One region of the Pseudomonas sp. 8_5_2 genome, then DNA from elsewhere that is predicted to be linked to it. Evidence: riboswitches for the same ligand, from Rfam matches in the RefSeq annotation. Region 1 holds a riboswitch; the other holds the start of a gene.
The links. A riboswitch is a leader RNA that binds a small molecule or an ion and turns the genes downstream of it on or off. The one in region 1 is predicted to bind cobalamin.
Positions count from the first base shown of each region.

Region 1 (5,785 bases):
TGCTGACGGTGCCAAGGCGGGTCAGCTCCGGGTCGGGGCGGTCGTCGCCTGGCACCAGGATCAGCTGTACGCCACGCGCGGCCAGCTCGACCAGCTGCTCGACGCCATAGCGCCAGTAGCCGACGCCGCCGTGCAGCGACACCAGGATGACCTTGGCATGGCGCAGCACCTGATCGACATACAGGTCGACCGAGGCGTGGTTCTGCACCTGCATCGGGTTGGCCAGGCGCAGGCTGGGGAAGTCTTCGGGCAATTGCTCGGCGGTATCGGCGAGCAATGCCAGGTGCGAATCGCCGCTGCAGAGAATCACCAGCTCGGCGGGTGTCTGGCCGAGGTCGGCAATGCTGTCATCCGGTACGAAGCCACCGGGCTGGGTCCGCAGCAGGTGCATGGGGTCAGGCGCCCAGGGCTTTGCGCAGGCGTGCTTCCAGCTGGGCCGCATCCAGGTCCTGGCCGATCAGCACCAGGCGGGTGATGCGCGGCTCGTCGGCGCGCCAGGCGCGGTCGAAGTGCTTGTCGAAGCGAGTCCCCACGCCCTGCACCAGCAGGCGCATCGGCTTGCCCGGGATGGCCGCAAACCCTTTGGCGCGCAGCACGCCAAACTCCACCACCAGCTGGGTCAGGGCATCAAGCAGCAGGCTTTCGTCGGCTTCGGGCAGGTCGATGGAGATGGAGTCGAAGGCGTCGTGGTCATGATCGTCATGGTCGTCGCCATCGTGGTGCGAGTCGTGGTGGGTACGGCGGCCATCGATGTGCGCTTCGGACTCGGCACCCACGCCCAGCAGCACGTCAATTGGCAACTTGCCGCTGCTGGCCTCGATCACCTTGACCGCTGGCGGCAGTTCTTCGGCCACTTCGGCACGCACTTTGGCCAAGCCCTCGGCATCGATCAGGTCGGCCTTGTTCAGCACCACCAGGTCGGCGCTGGCCAGCTGGTCGGCGAACAGTTCGTGCAGCGGCGATTCGTGGTCCAGGTTAGGGTCGAGCTTGCGCTGGGCATCGACCTGGTCAGGGTAGGCGGCGAAGGTGCCGGCGGCTACCGCCGGGCTGTCGACCACGGTGATCACCGCGTCGACCGTGCAAGCGTTGCGGATTTCCGGCCACTGGAAGGCCTGTACCAGCGGCTTGGGCAGGGCCAGGCCACTGGTTTCGATGAGGATGTGGTCGAGGTCGCCACGGCGCGCCACCAGCTCGCGCATCACCGGGAAGAATTCTTCCTGCACGGTGCAGCACAGGCAGCCGTTGGCCAGCTCGTAGACGCGGCCGCTGGCTTCTTCCTCGGTGCAGCCGATGCTGCACTGCTTGAGGATTTCGCCGTCGATGCCCAGCTCGCCGAACTCGTTGACGATGACCGCGATACGGCGGCCCTGGGCGTTGTCGAGCATGTGCCGCAGCAAGGTGGTCTTGCCCGAACCGAGGAAGCCGGTAACGATGGTGACGGGGAGCTTGGCCAGTGTTTTCATGTCGCAGTGCCCTTGGCAGAATGGCGCGGGCATGCAGGACGACAGCCGCAGGCCAGGCCGGCCGGGCTTGTTCGCCACCGGATCACCCCGCCCGGTTGAAAGTCGAAAACGTTGCGAGGCAGGTCTCCTGGCTGGCACCGTTCCAGTTGCCGGCTGAAGCCAGGCTGGCGGGATGACGCCTTCCCGCGCGCTGGCGCAGTGGCTGTGTCGATCCGTTGTCGGTGCTTACAGTTGCGGGGGCAGCCGCGGCTTGTACCGCGTTCCCGTCTTAGCTTCGGCCTGGCCGAAGAACCTCGAACTGGCAAGGCTACGCAGTGGCTGGCGGGTGGTCAACCACAGGTTGCGCAACTGCGCTAGAGTAGCGTCTTTGCCCACGGTCAAGGACGCCCCATGCCCCTCGCTCCCGCCATCCCGGTGCTGCGTATCTTCTCGGTCGAAAAGGCCAGGGAGTTCTACCTCGAATTTCTCGGTTTCACGCTGGACTGGGAACACCGCTTCAGCCCGGACCTGCCGCTGTACATGCAGGTGCATCGTGACGGCCTGATCCTGCACCTTTCCGAACACCATGGTGACGCGTGCCCCGGCTCGACGGTGTTCGCCCGCATCGACGACCTGCGCGCGCTGGAGCATGAACTGCAAGCGAAACAGTACGGCTACGCGCGGCCCGAAGCCGAGCGCCTGGACTGGGGCTTGCAGATGCAGGTGTGGGACCCGTTCGGTAACCGGCTGCGGTTCTGTCAGCAGATCGACGACGAGGCAAACCTGTGAAGGCATCTGGCAAGCGTGAAATGGCCAGGCTGGAGCGTGAACTGGTGATATGCCTGACCGATGCCTGCGAAACGGCCAAGGCAGAAATCATCGGCTTCAGCTGGCTCACCCACCGGCTCGATCCTGAGGATTTTCCGGCCAGCTTGCGCATAACCTGGGTGTTCGAGCAAGAAGCCGACAAGGCTGCAGCCATGACGGGCGACGCCAAGACGCGCATGCTGGTGCTGACTGCACAAGCGTTGGAGGCGGCGGGCATAGCACTGGATCATCCGGCATGGCATGTGCGGTTCGACAGTGAAGAGGCTTGTGCGCAGGGGCATGGCGGTGATTGGGGGAAGCGCTTGGGGCGGTAGACCGTTGGGATTGGCGACATTTTTGCGGCGGTGGCGGGCGCTGGACACGTACCTGCACCTGTAGCAGCCGGCCACAATGCATCGCAGGCTATCAATTCGTGACTGGCCGTTCCCGATCTGCTGCGGATGTATTATGGTGGCATGGTGCGCATATAACAGCAGCCCGAGCGATCGGGCACTTGCAAGACAATGAGGGTGTCATGAGCAACGAAAGCATTAATTGGGACAAGCTGGGTTTCGACTACATCAAGACCGACAAACGCTACCTGTCCGTATGGCGCAATGGCGAGTGGGACAAGGGCACCCTGACCGAAGACAACGTACTGCACATCAGTGAAGGCTCCACGGCGCTGCACTATGGCCAGCAGTGCTTCGAGGGCCTCAAGGCCTACCGTTGCAAGGACGGCTCGATCAACCTGTTCCGCCCGGACCAGAACGCCGCCCGCATGCAGCGCAGCTGCGCCCGCCTGCTGATGCCGCACGTGCCTACCGATGTGTTCATCGAAGCGTGCAAGCAGGTGGTCAAGGCCAACGAAAAGTTCGTGCCACCGCACGGCAAAGGCGCCCTGTACCTGCGCCCGTTCGTGATCGGCACTGGTGACAACATTGGCGTGCGCACCGCCCCCGAGTTCATCTTCTCGGTATTCGCCATCCCGGTTGGCTCGTACTTCAAGGGCGGCATGAAGCCGCACAACTTCCAGATCTCCAGCTTCGACCGTGCTGCCCCGCAAGGCACCGGCGCAGCCAAGGTCGGCGGTAACTACGCGGCCAGCCTGCAGCCAGGCGCGGAGGCCAAGAAGGCCAACTTCGCCGACGCCATTTACCTCGACCCGCTGACTCACACCAAGATCGAGGAAGTCGGTTCGGCCAACTTCTTCGGTATCACCGCCAACAACGAGTTCGTCACGCCGAAATCGGCCTCGGTGTTGCCAGGCATCACCCGCCTGTCGCTGATGGAACTGGCGCAATCGCGCCTGGGCCTGAAAGTGATCGAAGGCGATGTCGAAATCAGCAACCTGGACCGCTTCATCGAAGCCGGTGCCTGCGGTACCGCTGCGGTGATCACCCCGATCGGCGGCATCGAGTACAACGGCAAGCTGCACGTGTTCCACGACCTGGAAAAGGTCGGCCCGGTTACCCAGAAGCTCTACGACGAGCTGACCGGCATCCAGAGCGGTGATGTCGAAGCACCGGCAGGCTGGATCGTCAAAGTCGCCTGAGTCGTTTCAGCGGTTTGAAAACGGGGCATGCCAGCAATGGCATGCCCCGTTTTTATTGGTGTGGGAGTTGGGCACACGCCTTAGGCCAGGCGACGCTGCATCAGCAGGTGCCGGACTTTGTCGAACGCCCAGTTGTACAGCACGGTGTAGGGCAGGATGATCACGAAGAAGCCCAGCTCCACCATGAACGCCTGCAAAAGCGAAATATCCAGCATCCACGCGGCCACCGGCAGGCACCAGACTACCAGGCCGGCCTCGAAGCCCAGGCCGTGCGCGAAACGCGCGCGGGCCTGCCAGTGGATCCGCTCGGTCTGTACATAACGATCGATCAGCGCGTTGTAGACCATATTCCACAGCATGGCGATCACCGACAGGGTCACCGCCAGCGCGCCGGCTGTCGCCAGCGATTTGCCCATGACCCAGGACAACAGCGGCGCACACAGCAGCACTGCGAACACTTCATAACCGACGGCGTGAACCAGGCGTTCGGTGAAAGAGACGTTTTTCATTGCAAATTCCATCCAGTGCGTGAGTCGTGCTTCCTATTTTCTTTGATAGAACAGATACTCGCGATATAGCTACCATCGGTTTTATCAATACATGCGCTACTCACCCGAAGCCTTGGTTGCGTTTGTCGAAGCCGCATCGCTGGGGTCTTTTTCCGCCGCTGCGCGCAAGCTGCGCAAAAGCCAGTCCACTATCAGCATCGCGATCGCCAACTTTGAGGCCGATGTTGGTTGCCCGCTGTTTGACCGCACTGGCCGCCATCCCACGCTGAACGAGGCTGGCCGGCAGGTACTGAGGCGTGTCGAGGCGATTCTCGATGCCAGCGCCCAGCTCGATGCACTGGCGGTGCGGCTGGCAGAACATGTCGAGGCGCTGGTGTCGGTGGTGATGTCGGACAGCTACAGCGTTACCTTCCAGGGTGCGGTAATGGCCCGGTTTGCTGAGCACTACCCGCACACCGAGCTGCGCTGCGGGCCGTCGGAGGATGCCGATGTAATCGAAATGATCCAGCTGGGCATGGCGCAGATCGGCATTCTTGCCACACAGCCCAATTACCCTGCCGACGTTGCAGTGGCGCGTTTGCCCGAGCAGGCGGAATTCGCCGTGTACGTGGCCAGCGGGCACCCGCTGGCGGGCATTGCGCAGGTGCAAACGCAGCACCTCGAAAACGCACGCCAGTTATATATCAAGACCTACGCGCCAAGCCTGCATCAGGGCCGTGGCCAGGCTTGGTCGGCACCGGATTACCTCACCCTGCTCGAGTTCGCCGTGCGCGGGTTTGGCTGGGCCGAACTGCCCAAGGCGCTGGTGGCGCGGTTTGGCAGTGGGCTGGTGGAGTTGCAGGTGGCCGGCTATCCACGGCGGATTGATATGGATGTGGCCTGGTCGAGCCGCCGGGCACTGGGCCTGGCCGGGCAGTGGCTGGTGCGTCAGATGTTGAATCGGTAGCCGGATAACGCCTTCCTCAAGTGTGCGCCCAGGCACAACAACCAGTACACCCAGCGACAAGCCTTCCCCCCACCCTGCCCCGTAGCCTGTCACCACGCGCCGCCCACCGCGGCACGCAGCCAAACTACAAGAACAAACGTTGGTGACCTATGCAGACAGTACCGATCACCCTGGCGGTTGTACGCGGAGCGCTGGAAACAGCGCAACGCGAGATGACCCTGACCCTGGAAAAGACCGGCCGCTCCAGTGTGTTCAACCTGGCCCACGACTATTCCAACTCGCTGTTCGACCACCTGCCGGAAATGATCCTGCAAGGCCAGGACATCCCGATCCACCTAGGCTCGCTGATACCGGCCATGAAGTGCGTGGCCGAGTTCTTCGCTGACGACATCGCCGAAGGCGACGTGATCTACCACAACGACCCGGCCTACAAGGGCAGCCATATTCTCGACTGCTGCATGTACAAGCCGGTGTATTACCAGGGTGAACTGGTCTTCTGGACCGTGTGCAAGGGCCACCTGACCGA
Region 1 is NZ_CM181238.1:2,742,330-2,748,114, reverse strand. Features, by position in the region: gene cobN (cobaltochelatase subunit CobN) at 1-391, opposite strand, end outside; gene cobW (cobalamin biosynthesis protein CobW) at 396-1,463, opposite strand; cobalamin riboswitch at 1,564-1,774, opposite strand; gene AC5O5R_RS12630 (glyoxalase superfamily protein) at 1,854-2,231, shown strand; gene AC5O5R_RS12625 (hypothetical protein) at 2,228-2,584, shown strand; gene AC5O5R_RS12620 (branched-chain amino acid aminotransferase) at 2,785-3,804, shown strand; gene AC5O5R_RS12615 (multidrug/biocide efflux PACE transporter) at 3,885-4,313, opposite strand; gene AC5O5R_RS12610 (LysR family transcriptional regulator) at 4,405-5,259, shown strand; gene capB (caprolactamase subunit beta) at 5,409-5,785, shown strand, end outside.

Region 2 (5,785 bases), 1.1 Mb from region 1:
GATCCTGTTCATGCTCCTGGACCATGTCCGCGAAACCTTCTTCCTGCACCATCAGGTCGGCGACCCGATGGCCATCGACACCACCGAACCGTCGCTATTCGTCAGCCGCACCCTGGCGCACCTGTGTGCGCCCGTGTTCGTCCTGCTGACCGGCCTGTCAGCCTGGCTGTACGGCGAGAAGTACCAGGGCCGTAGCGATGTCTCGGCGTTTCTGTTCAAGCGCGGGCTGTTCCTGGTGGTGCTGGAGTTCACCCTGGTCAACTTCGCCTGGACCTTCCAACTGCCGCCCAGCGTGATCTACCTGCAAGTGATCTGGGCGATCGGCGTCAGCATGATCGCCCTGTCGCTGCTGGTGTGGCTGCCACGCGCAGCCCTGATCGCCGTGGGCGCGATGATCATCGCCGGCCACAACCTGCTTGATGGCCTGCACTTCGGTGTGGAGTCGGCCCTGCACGTGCCATGGGCGATCCTGCATGACCGCGGCTGGCTGGAGTTCTCCGACAACCTGCGCCTGCGCACCTCCTACCCGGTGCTGCCGTGGATCGGCGTGATCGCCCTGGGTTACGGCCTGGGCCCCTGGTTCGCGCGCGGCAGCGAAGCCGGTCGACGCCAGCAGCGCTTGCGGGTGGCCGGGCTGATCGCACTACTGGGCTTTGTCGTGCTGCGCATGCTCAACGGCTACGGCGAGGCGCCCTGGAATGGTTACCCGACCCTCACGCAAACCCTGATGAGTTTCTTCAACATCACCAAATACCCACCGTCGCTGCTGTTCCTGGCCCTGACCCTGGGCTGTGGCCTGCTGCTGCTGCGCGCCTTCGAGCGTGCCGGGCAGGCGCGCTGGATCAGCGCCCTGGCGGTGTTCGGTGCGGCGCCGATGTTCTTCTACCTGCTGCACCTGTATGTGTTGAAGCTGCTGTACCTGGCCAGCGTGGCGCTGTTCGGTCTCAACCAGGGCGACTACTTCGGCTTTGACGGCATCGCCGCGGTATGGCTGGCCGCGGTATTGCTGGCGGTTTCGCTGTACCTGCCGGTGCGCGGGTTCGCCCGCCTGAAGGCGCGGCGGCGCGACATCACCTGGCTGAAGTACTTCTGAAAAGCGTTTTAACCGGCGGCGTGATGGTCTACCATGCGGGCCGCCGGTTTCCACCACGGAAATAATAGGGAATCCCAGGCCTGCCAACACGGGCCAAACGGAACTGCCCCCGCAACTGTAGATGCCGAGCCTGCTCCATCGATGCCACTGGGTGACCGACCCGGGAAGGCCGGAGCCGGGCCATGACGCATCAGTCAGGAGACCTGCCGGCCTGCATTCACCAACCGGCGGGGTGTCCGGGATTGGCTATCAGTGTTGCCCCTGCCGCCAGCGGGGGCTCGGCGATGCCTGTCCGTGCGTTCCTCACCAGAACTGTCCGATAGGAGATCGCCCCGCATGCTGCCCCGCATCGCCACCCTGCTCGCCGGCCTTGGTTTTACCGGCCTGGCCCAGGCCGCCGCCACTCACTACCCGCTGACTGTCGATAACTGCGGCCAGCCGCAGACCTTCGCCCAGGCACCGGAACGCGCCGTCACCATCGGCCAGGCCGGCACCGAAATGCTCTACGCACTGGGGCTTGGTGACAAACTGGCGGGTACCTCGCTGTGGTTCAACAACGTGCTGCCCGAATACCAGGCACAGAACGACAAAGTGCCGCGCCTGGCCGACAACGACCCCAGCTTTGAGGCGGTAGCAGGCAAGCGCCCGCAACTGGTGGCGGTGCAGTTCGAATGGATGGTCGGCGCCCAGGGCGTGGTCGGCACCCGTGAACAGTTCGACGAACTGAACATCCCCACCTACCTGCTGCCCTCGGACTGCGAAGGCAAGGACAACCTGGTGGGCGCAGACGGCACTCGCCTGCAGGCGTTCCAGGTCGACAGCATCTACAAGAGCGTCAGCCAGCTGGCCGAGATCTTCGACGTGCAGGACCGCGGCACCGCGCTGAACACCGAACTGAAAGGCCGCCTGGACAGCGCCAGGGCGCAATTGGCCGGCAAGGACCTGTCGGCGACCTCGGCGCTGTTCTGGTTCTCCAGCGCCGACCTGGACATCGACCCCTACGTGGCAGGCCGCCAAGGGGTCGCCGACTTCATGCTGCGCAGCCTCGGCGTGCGCAACGTGGTCGAGTCCAGTGAGGAATGGCCAACCGTGGGCTGGGAAACACTGGCCAAGGCCAACCCGACCTGGCTGATCATCGCGCGCATGGACCGTCGCCGCTTCCCCGCCGATGACTACCAGAAGAAGCTTGAATTCCTGCGCAGCGACCCGGTTACCCGCAACATGGACGCGGTCAGGCACGACCGCATCATCATCCTCGATGCCGACGCCATGCAGGCGGGTATCCGCCTGTTCCGCGGTGTGCAGACGTTGGCCAGTGCCTTCGCCAGCGGTAAAGCAGCGCCGTGATGAGCCGCCTGCTACCCAGCCTCGCAGTTGCCCTGGCAGCCCTGCTGGCGGCGCTGCTGGCCGGCACCGTAATCGGCGAAACCAGCCTGTCGCCGAGCGCGGTCGGCCAGGTCCTGGCCAACCATTTGTGGCAGGCCGGCTACCCGGTCGACCCGATCGACGCCGGCATCGTCTGGAACTACCGCCTGACCCGCACCCTGGTCGCCGCAGCCTGCGGTGCCGGCCTGGCCACCTGCGGGGTGATCCTGCAGGCGCTGTTGCGCAACCCGCTGGCCGAACCGTACCTGCTCGGGCTGTCGGCCGGCGCCTCGACTGGCGCGGTGCTGGTCGGCCTGCTGGGGCTAGGCAGCCTGGCACTGAGCATGTCTGCCGGCGCCTTCATCGGCGCCGTGGCGGCATTCGCCCTGGTGCTGGTGCTGGCCCGCGCGGCCGGGCCCAGCAGCAACAACGCGCAGGTGATACTCGCCGGTATCGCCGGCTCGCAACTGTTCAACGCCCTGACAGCGTTCCTGATCACCAAGTCGGCCACTGCCGAGCAGGCGCGCGGCATCCTGTTCTGGCTGCTGGGCAACCTCAGTGGTGTGCGCTGGCCCTCGGTGTGGCTGGCGGTGCCGGTGGCGCTGTGCGGTTTGCTGGTGTGCCTGTGGCATCGCCGCGCGCTGGATGCCTTCACTTTTGGCGTCGATTCGGCTGCGTCGCTGGGCATCCCGGTGCGCCGTACCCAGTTGCTGCTGATCAGCTGCGCGGCGCTGGTGACGGCGGTGATGGTGTCCATCGTCGGCGCCATCGGCTTTGTCGGCCTGGTAATCCCGCATGCCCTGCGGCTGATCCTCGGCCCCGGCCACAGCCGTCTGCTGCCGGCCAGCGCCCTGGGCGGCGCGCTGTTCCTGATTGCCGCCGACATCCTTTCGCGCACGCTGATCAGCGGCCAGGTAATCCCGGTTGGTGTTGTCACCGCACTGATCGGCGCACCGGTCTTCGCCTTGATTCTGGTCAGCCGTCGAGGGCGCCCATGACAGTCATGACCGCGCTACAGCTCGCTCCCTTGAGCTGCCAGGGCCTGGGGCTGCAACTGGCCGGCAGAACCGTGCTCGAGGCTATCGACCTCGATGTGGTGAGTGGCGAAACCCTGGGCATCGTCGGCCCCAACGGCTCCGGCAAATCCTCGCTGCTGAAGTTGCTGGCGGGGCTGCGCAAACCGGCCAGCGGCAGCGTGCAGCTACTGGGCGAACCCCTGGCGCGGTTGCCGCGCCGTCGTGTTGCTCAGGCCCTGGCACTGGTCGAGCAGCAGGCCGACACCCTCGATGCGATCAGCGTATTCGACGCCGTGGCCCTTGGCCGTACACCCTGGCTGTCGGCACTGGCACCGTTTGCCTCGCACGACCGCGCCATCGTCGAGCAAGCCTTGGCCGACCTCGATGCCCTGCACCTGCGCACACGCCTGTGGGGCTCGCTGTCCGGTGGCGAGCGCCAGCGCGTGCACATCGCCCGCGCCCTGGCGCAGCGGCCGCAGGTGTTGCTGCTGGACGAGCCGACCAACCACCTGGATATCCAGCACCAGCTGAGCCTGCTGCAACAGGTGCAGGCGCTGCCGGTAACCACCCTGGTGGCCCTGCACGACCTCAACCAGGCGCTCACCTGCGACCGCATCGCGGTACTCGACCAAGGCCGCCTGGTCGCCCTCGGCAAACCGTTCGAGGTACTCACCCCCGAACGCCTGCTGAGCACCTTTGGCGTCCATGCCCGCTACCTCACCGACCCTTTCGACGGCGCGCGCATCCTGCGTTTCCGCGCCCCCTGAACCAGGAAGTTCTGCCCATGCTGTTGCGCCCTGTCGCCCTGCTGCTCGCCAGCGCCCTGCTTGCCCCGGCCGCGCTGGCCGAGGTGCATGAAGTGAAAATGCTCAACCGTGGCAGCGAGGGGGCAATGGTCTATGAGCCGGACCACCTGCACATCGCCCCCGGCGACAGCGTGCGCTTCCTGCCCACCCAGAGCGGCCACAACGCAGCCAGCGTCGCAGGGTTGCTGCCCGCCGGCGCCGAACCGTTCAAGAGCAAGCTGAACCAGCCGTTCGAGCAGACGTTCAGCGTGCCCGGGGTGTACGGCATCCAGTGCATTGCGCACCTGGCGATGGGCATGGTGATGCTGATCCAGGTGGGTGACGCGCCGGCTGCAGAACTGCCCGCCAGCTTGCCGGCACGGGCCAAAACGCGCTTTGCAGCACAACTGCAAAAGCTTGGGGCCGGGCAATGACCCGACTGCTGCTGGCCCTACCGCTGCTGGGCCTTGCCCCCTTCGCCCAGGCCGAATCCGCCCAGTCGCAAAGCAATGGTTTTGTCGAGGATGGCAGCTGGAATATCCTCAACCGCAGCGTGTTCGACCAGCGCGACTTCAAGCATGGCGGGCGCAACAGCGCTGCGCGCAATGCCTACAAGCCACGTAGCGAGCGCAACGGCAAGGCCGAGGAATGGGCCTATGGCTTGATGGGCAGCGTGCAGTCCGGCTTCACCCAAGGGCTGATCGGTGTCGGCGTGGATGCCCATGCCTATCTGGGCGTGCAGCTCGACAGCGGCGGCGGCCGCGCGGGCAAGGCGCGCCTGCTGGGGGTGGACAACGCTGGCCACCCAAAAAACCAGTACAGCCGCGCAGGGGCTGCGCTGAAGCTGCGCCTGTCCAATACCGTGCTGTCTTATGGTGAGCAACGGATCAAGACCCCGGTGTTCAGCTCGTCCGACAGCCGCCTGCTGCCCGAGACCGCCACCGGCTTCTTCCTCACCAGCAACGAGTTCGACACCCTCAAGCTGGTGGCCGGGCATTTCAACGAAAGTACCGACCGCAATGCGTCCAGCCACGACCAAGGCTTTGTGGTGAACTATTCCAACGGCCGCCAGGGCAACAGCTTCGACCTGGCGGGCGTAGTCTGGAACCCCGCCCCCGCCTTCAGCGGCAGCCTCTACAGCTCACGCTACGAGGACAGCTGGAACCAGCACTACCTGGGCAGCACGCTCAGCCATGCCCTGGATGATCGCCGCAGTATCAGCCTGGACCTCAACCTGTACCGCACCACCGACACCGGCAAGGCGCTGTCAGGGCGTATCGACAACACCACCTGGAGCCTGGTCTCGCGCTACAACCAAGGGCCGCACGGTTTCAGCCTGGGCTGGCAGCAGGTGGACGGCAATACGCCTTTCGATTACGTGACCCGAGGGGCGATCTTCATTGCCAACGCGGTGCAGATGTCGGACTTCAACGCGCCGAACGAAAAGTCGTGGCAGGCCCGCTATGACCTGAATATGGGCGCCTACGGCGTGCCGGGGCTGAACCTGACGGCGTTGTACGTGCGCG
Region 2 is NZ_CM181238.1:3,837,119-3,842,903, forward strand. Features, by position in the region: gene AC5O5R_RS17725 (acetyltransferase domain-containing protein) at 1-1,093, shown strand, start outside; cobalamin riboswitch at 1,121-1,318, shown strand; gene AC5O5R_RS17730 (ABC transporter substrate-binding protein) at 1,430-2,440, shown strand; gene AC5O5R_RS17735 (FecCD family ABC transporter permease) at 2,440-3,456, shown strand; gene AC5O5R_RS17740 (ABC transporter ATP-binding protein) at 3,453-4,241, shown strand; gene AC5O5R_RS17745 (pseudoazurin) at 4,259-4,693, shown strand; gene AC5O5R_RS17750 (OprD family porin) at 4,690-5,785, shown strand, end outside.
Region 2: it holds a riboswitch for cobalamin, as region 1 does, so the genes downstream of both, AC5O5R_RS17730 (ABC transporter substrate-binding protein) here and cobW (cobalamin biosynthesis protein CobW) in region 1, are expected to answer to the same signal.